DNA from 3 places in the Cetobacterium sp. genome. Region 2 is predicted to be linked to each of the others. Evidence: riboswitches for the same ligand, from Rfam matches in the RefSeq annotation. Region 2 holds a riboswitch; each other region holds the start of a gene.
The links. Region 2 has a riboswitch for cobalamin ahead of ACWI69_RS04470 (TonB-dependent receptor). Riboswitches for the same ligand answer to the same signal wherever they lie in the genome.
Positions count from the first base shown of each region.

Region 1: it holds a riboswitch for cobalamin, as region 2 does, so the genes downstream of both, ACWI69_RS00750 (hypothetical protein) here and ACWI69_RS04470 (TonB-dependent receptor) in region 2, are expected to answer to the same signal.
Region 3: it holds a riboswitch for cobalamin, as region 2 does, so the genes downstream of both, ACWI69_RS02605 (sirohydrochlorin cobaltochelatase) here and ACWI69_RS04470 (TonB-dependent receptor) in region 2, are expected to answer to the same signal.

Region 1 is NZ_CDRRQU010000002.1:44,338-46,611, forward strand. It holds gene ACWI69_RS00740 (MgtC/SapB family protein) at 1-127, shown strand, start outside; gene ACWI69_RS00745 (HAD-IIA family hydrolase) at 136-915, shown strand; cobalamin riboswitch at 982-1,155, shown strand; gene ACWI69_RS00750 (hypothetical protein) at 1,251-1,655, shown strand; gene ACWI69_RS00755 (FAD-dependent oxidoreductase) at 1,828-2,274, shown strand, end outside.
Region 2 is NZ_CDRRQU010000012.1:35,031-37,304, forward strand. It holds gene ACWI69_RS04470 (TonB-dependent receptor) at 1-1,009, opposite strand, end outside; cobalamin riboswitch at 1,036-1,203, opposite strand; gene ACWI69_RS04475 (methylated-DNA--[protein]-cysteine S-methyltransferase) at 1,322-1,798, shown strand; gene putP (sodium/proline symporter PutP) at 1,791-2,274, opposite strand, start outside.
Region 3 is NZ_CDRRQU010000006.1:29,254-31,527, forward strand. It holds gene ACWI69_RS02600 (ABC transporter substrate-binding protein) at 1-13, opposite strand, end outside; gene ACWI69_RS02605 (sirohydrochlorin cobaltochelatase) at 32-874, opposite strand; cobalamin riboswitch at 997-1,173, opposite strand; gene ACWI69_RS02610 (ABC transporter ATP-binding protein) at 1,334-2,274, shown strand, end outside.

The DNA.
Region 1 (2,274 bases), on a different contig from region 2:
TCTATCTACAGCAGTTTTTTTAATTGTAGTTATAACGTTGATAGTAATGAAAATACTTGAAAGAAAAGTTATAACTATGGTAAGAAATAAGAAAGCAACTAGAAATAGGTTGGTAAAAAAGGAGTAAAAATTAAGATGAAAGACTACAAAGGATACTTGTTTGATGTAGATGGAACAATAGTTTTGGGAAATATTTTAATTCCTGGGGCTAAGGAGAAGATAGAGGAGCTACGAAAGTGTGGAAAAAAGATAGGATTTTATACAAATAATTCCTCTAATAATCCAAAAAGTTATATTGAAAAATTTAAAAAATTGGGAGTTGAAGCTGAGCTGAAGGAAATAATAACTGCTGGGGTTGTCTTGGCAGATTACTTGGCAAATAACTGTAAAAATAGAAAAATATTCATGGTAGGAACAAAAGAGTTTAAAGAGTATTGTAAAGAGATGGGAATCCAAATTTTTGATGAAAAAGATGAGTTCAATTTTTCTGAAATTGATATAGTTGTGGTAACACTCGACTCGGAGCTGAATTATAAAAAATTAGAGGTCGCCTGTAAACTTTTACATGGGAATGTAGAGTACTTAGCGGCAAATGAAGATTTGGTTTATCCAGTGGAAGGTGGAGTATTTTTACCAGACTGTAGAGCTATTTGCAATATAATTGAATTATGCACAAAGAAAACACCAAAATATTTTGGAAAACCAAAAAAAGTCATGTTAGATTATGCACTAAAAAATTTGAATTTATCGAAAGAAGAAACTGTTATAGTAGGAGATAGATTATATACGGATATAGCTTCAGGGTATATCAATGGCTGTGACACAATACTTGTTTTAACAGGAGAAGCCACAAAGGACAGTAAGAGTGTGTATAAACCAACATATATATTAGATAGTGTAGCTGATATAGATTAAAAATACCAGACTGAAGTTAAAACTATTTGACAAATAATTTAAAATAAGATATAAAATTACTATGAAACTAAATAAAAGTTTTTAGGTGCTTAGGCATAACAAGGAAGTAGGTGTAAATCCTACACAGCCTCCGCTACTGTAATGAGGATGAAACTGCATAGAACCACTGGAAGAAAATCTGGGAAGGGCAGGAGTAAAGCGAATCTAAGTCAGGAGACTTACCTAAAAACTACACAAAAATTGTTAGGAGTGGACAAGTGTGTAATAAAATCTAATGGACTTTAATGTTCGATAGATTTTTTGTCTTCTTCTCTACATTTAAGGGAGTGAGAGAGATGAGGAAAGACTTAAAATGGGATTATAATAAATTTAAAGAATTTGATAAGTTTATACATACTTTCAAAACTTATCAAGACTTAACAAAATTTCTAGAACAAAATCTGTCTGCAATGAGTGGATCGGAAGAGTTTTTACACTATATTATAAAGATGACACCACAAGAACAGTTACTATTATTTTACTTAAAAAAATACAAGAATATCATTAATCTAAAAGTTTTTTATAAAGAGTACATGAAGTTTTGTCAAGAATATTACTACTCTTTAAGTAAAGATTTATTTGAAGTTGATCCATGGAAAAGACAAGTTGTGTATTATATAAATAGAAAAAATAGATTTTTGGATAGCTTGAAAAAAATTAGGAATAATTTAAATATATCCGAAAATAAATCTTTAAATTGACTTATAAAATAAAAATAATACTGTTTAATACTACACGCCTTAAGATTAAATTTGGGCGTGTTTTAATTTTTTGAAAATTCCTGGTAGTTACTTTTTTGTAACTAATTTACAAGTCATGAATAAAATTGTATTCTAAATGTATTGAAATTAGATATAAAAAGGAAGTGTTATTATGAAAAAATGTGATATTTTAAACGCTAAAAATTATGATGCTATTATAATTGGTTTTGGTAAAGGGGGAAAAACTCTCGCTGGATTTTTAGCAAATAAAGGAAAAAAAGTAGCTCTAGTTGAAAAAGATAAAAAAATGTATGGAGGAACTTGTATAAACGTAGGATGTATCCCCACAAAAATTCTTGTTGAAGAGTCTCAAAAAGTTGATAAAAAATTTAAAAAAGCTATTGAAAAAAAAGATGAATTAACATCTAAGTTAAGAGAAATTAACTATAATAAGTTAAATTTACATGAAAATATTGATATCTACACTGGGATTGGAGCTTTTGAATCTGAGCATATCATTAGTGTGACAGAGGATGAAAACGAAATTGTTTTAAATGGTAATCAAATATTTATAAATACAGGCTCCAAAACGATTATTCCCAAAATAGATGGACTTAAA
Region 2 (2,274 bases):
CTTTCGTCTCTCCCTCATAAATATCTCCACCAAATACAACATAGCTATCATCTAAATATGAGTATTTAAGTTGTGGTTTTAAATATTTAACCTCTGTCTTATAGTTACTTCCATTTGAAGAGTAATTTTCATGAGCATACCTTCCTAATAATTTGAACTCTAAATCAGAATTTATGTTATATAGATAATCTCCTACAAAATTATTTTTCTCTGTTTTTCCATCAATTCTCCACGCATTTGGGTTGGAGTGTGTTCTATCCTCATTAACTTCATCCTTGTTTAACGCTCCCGGCGCTTTAAAATCATTCTTTGAGTAGTTATATTTAACTTTTAACTCCCCTTCATCAAGTTTATATCTGCTTCTAAACCCAAAGCTTTCCAAATTATCTTTAGAATAGTCTCTATATCCATCTTTTTCTCTTCTCAAATAATCTACTTCTACTAAAAATCTTTCTCCTATTTTAGTACCGTATGTAACTTGCTGTTTTTTTAATCCATACGATCCTATCTCACTATTCAAACTTCCATAGTTTTTCCTATCTTCTGGTGCTTTTGTTATAATATTGATTGTTCCACCAACCGCTCCATCTCCATATAAAACCGATCCTCCAGAAGGTATCACCTCAATCCTTTCAATACTATTAACTGGTATATTACTTGTTTGATATCCAGATAAATCTATTGAATTAATTGGTGCTCCATCAACCAGTACTATAACATTTGATTTTGCTGTTGCCCCCTGACCTCTTACATCAAAAGCAGCGTCTGTCCCACCCATCTCTTTTACAATGACACTTGATACCAATTTTAAAGCTTCTGCTACTGTTTTAGCTCCTCTTTGTGTTATCTCTTCGCCTGTTAATACAGTTACATTTCTAGGTATACTTGCCACCGTTGTTTCCGTATTCTCACTTGTTATAACACTCTCATCTAGCTTTATAACCTTTTCTTGTCCCATTGTTAAAGTAGATGCAAGAAGTAAACCAATAATATAAAATCTTTTTTCCATTTAATTTAATCCTCCCAAATCTGTCACTCGCAGTTTATTTTATGGCAGGTATCCTGACTCAACTTCCTCCTCCAATAGCCCTTCCCAGTTTCCCAGTGGTTCATCTATTTTTGTCCGTTTTACAGTGGCGTGACCGTTTAAGCTTCTCACTTAATTCCCTTTTAATTTATAAAACCATAACGCCTTATTATACTATAAATACTTTATTTTTAAAAGTTTTAAACAATAAATGAACAATATATATTTTAAATTAACCTTGATTTATTTATATTTTTTTAGTACAATTTTAATAAAGTTTTTGAGGAGAGTTGTATGAAAAATATTATTCCAGGTTTTTTCTATATTTTTGACACTCCATTTGGTTTACTTAAAATCGAAGAATTAAATCATGAAATTATTAAGATTGAGCTCAATAATCCTACTTCAAATAGAACTTTTAAACTTACGAGCTCTTTAGCTCAAGCTTCTAAGGAGATTTTGGAATTTCTAAATGGACGTCGTAAAGAATTTACTTTTAAAATAAATCCCATTGGAACAGAGTTTCAAAAAAATGTTTGGAAAGCTTTACTCGATATTCCATACGGTGAAGTTAAAACATACAAAGATATTGCTATCGCTATCGGTAATCCTAAGGCGTGCAGAGCGGTAGGTTTAGCAAACAATAAAAATCCTATTCCCATAGTTATTCCTTGCCATAGAGTTATTGGCTCCAATGGCAAATTGACTGGATATGCCTATGGCTTATCTCTAAAGTCTCATCTACTAAATTTAGAAAAGGGTGCTAAGTAACTTTGCACCCTACACTAACTATACTTTTAAAAATCACTTTTTCTACTATATAAACTGTGATTAAGTTACTAAAAAATCCTGGTAATAGTTCATACATATAACTGTCTAACCCCAAAACTTTCCACATTAAAAATACAAACATTCCAACCAAAATTCCTGCCAGAACACTTTTATTATTCACATTTTTAAAATAAAGTACCGATATTATTGCTGGTCCAAATATTGTTCCAAACCCTCCCCAAGCATAAGCGACCAATGATAATACTTTAGCATTTTGATTTAGCGCAAATAGTAGTGCCAACAAGGCTATCACTACTACACACAGCCTTCCAACCCACATAATTTCTTTATCAGAAACATCTTTTTTCATATATCTATAAAAGTCTTCTGTTAAGGTAGTTGATGAAACTAACAGCTGGGAATCTATTGTTGACATAATTGCAGATAGAATTGCAGCTAATAAAACTCCCGCTACC
Region 3 (2,274 bases), on a different contig from region 2:
ATAGCTTTTTCATACTTTCTCCTTTCCAAAATTAATGAGAAGCTTTTCTTCCTCTAGCATACTCAGCTTTTTTTATCAGTATATCTTCTGGTTGGCAATTTTCTAAAACTTTTGCTTTTTCTATGAAAATATTTTGAATGGATTCAATCTCTCCTAACCCCTTCAAATTTATCTCTACCTCAAATCCACTCTTTTCTAAATCCTCTTTCCATTCTTTAGCTATATCGTTTTTGGCGTGATCTCCAGCTACAAACATAAGAGGCATCAAAGTCACTTTTTTCTTATTGTCTCTCTTTAATTCTCTCACAATATTCTCTATTCCCGGATAACCTGCAATTGTTCCGATATATATAGGTTTTTCTAAATCTCTAACTATATAAGCTAACATAGGATATGCTGATAATGCCGGATGTTCTGTCCCATGTCCTATCATAACTACACCTTCATCCTCTTTTAAAGGGCCTATCTCTTTTTCTATAACATCAATCAGATTAAAATAATCTTCCATTTCCGTCAACAATGGAGTTCCAACTCTAATATCTTCAAATTTGTCAGAAAACTTCTCCACCTCTCTTTTTAAAGCTTCCATTTCTGTACCATTTATTATATATGTAGGTTGAATAATTACATGTTGATACCCTTGCTCTATCAATCTCTCCAAAATTTGAGTTGTATCTAACTTCTCTTTGCCACTTTTCGAAAGTATTCTATTTATGATTCTTGAGGTATAAATTTGAAAAAAATCAAGTTGCTTAAACTCTTCTTCTAACTTTTTATTTATTATATCTATTGTTTTTTCTTTTGTGTCCTCATGCGTTGTTCCAAAATGCGCTGCTACAATGGCGCCTTTTTGCATATTTTTGTAAAAATTCATCTCCAATCTCCCTATTTTATCTTATTCTATATTATTTTAAATAAAAAATTCTTCACCAATAAAAAAAACCTCCCTTTTGTAAATACTAAAAGAGAAGTGTAAAAATTTTACCTTCTCTGTCCTCGCAGAATTAAATAATGGCAGGTCTCCTGACTTAGATTCATCCTACTCACAGCCCTTCCCAAGGTTTTTATCCTCAGTGGTAATACTGTTTTCATCCTCTATACAGTGGCGGGACCGTTTGAGATTTCCACTCAATTCCCTTTTAATCAAATCGAACCATTACATTTTTATCTAACTAATCTTAACATTTTATAGTACAAATTTCAATCAAATTATCTAAAATTTATAACATAATCATCTATTATTTATATTATTTATATCTAGAAGTATTGACTTTTATATAAAAAAAAAGTTACTATTGATTTAGAAATAAATGTATATTAAGGAGAAATTTTTATGAAAAAAACATCTTTTGGAACTCTTATTTACTATTTAAAAAAAGAAAGTAAACTTCTAATTCTATTTTTAAGTGTAAGATTAGCTATGACCGCTATCGACGTATACTCTCCACTTTTAATAAAAAATTTAATAGATGATGCCCTTCCCTCTAAAAATATTAATCTATTACTTAAATTTTCTATCGTATTGATTATCCTTTATATTTTGCGTCTGATTTTTGCGGTAAACTCTCAAGCAAATGGGAAATTAATGGGTAGTAAGATAAAACAAAATATGAGAAACGATTTACTAAAAAAACTTTTAAATCAACCGAGTGAATTTTTTAAAAAAAATCAAAGTGGAGATTTAATATCTAGAGTTATCAATGACTTAGATAGCGTATCAACCCTTTGCCATAGAGGACTAGAGGATTTTATATTTTCTGTTATAACTATTATCGCATCTATTATTATAATGATGGACTTTGATTTAAAACTTTCACTAATTACTCTTTTTCCTCTGCCTCTAACACTAATATTTGTTTATAGAGAAAATAAAAAAATGAAACTAGGTCACAGAAATGTTAGAAAGAATTCAGGCTTATTATCTGCCAATCTTCACGACATTTTACGAACTATCTTTTTTTTAAAGGACAACAATTTAGAAGACTACGCACAAAAAAGATTTTTTGAAAAAAATGATACACTTTTAGAAAGTGAAAAGAAAAATATGACTCCCTCTAGTTTAATTGTTTCAGGGGTAACTTTTTACTCAAATATAACCCAACTTATTATCATTCTTGCTGGAGGTTACCTATATATAAAAGATGGGGTCACTATGGGAATTATTTTATCTTTTTTACTTCTAGTTGATCGTTTTAGGCTTAGAATTATGAGAATGGTTGGACTTGTTGATATATATCAAAAAGGTATTTCTGGTGTCAATAGATTTACTGAAAT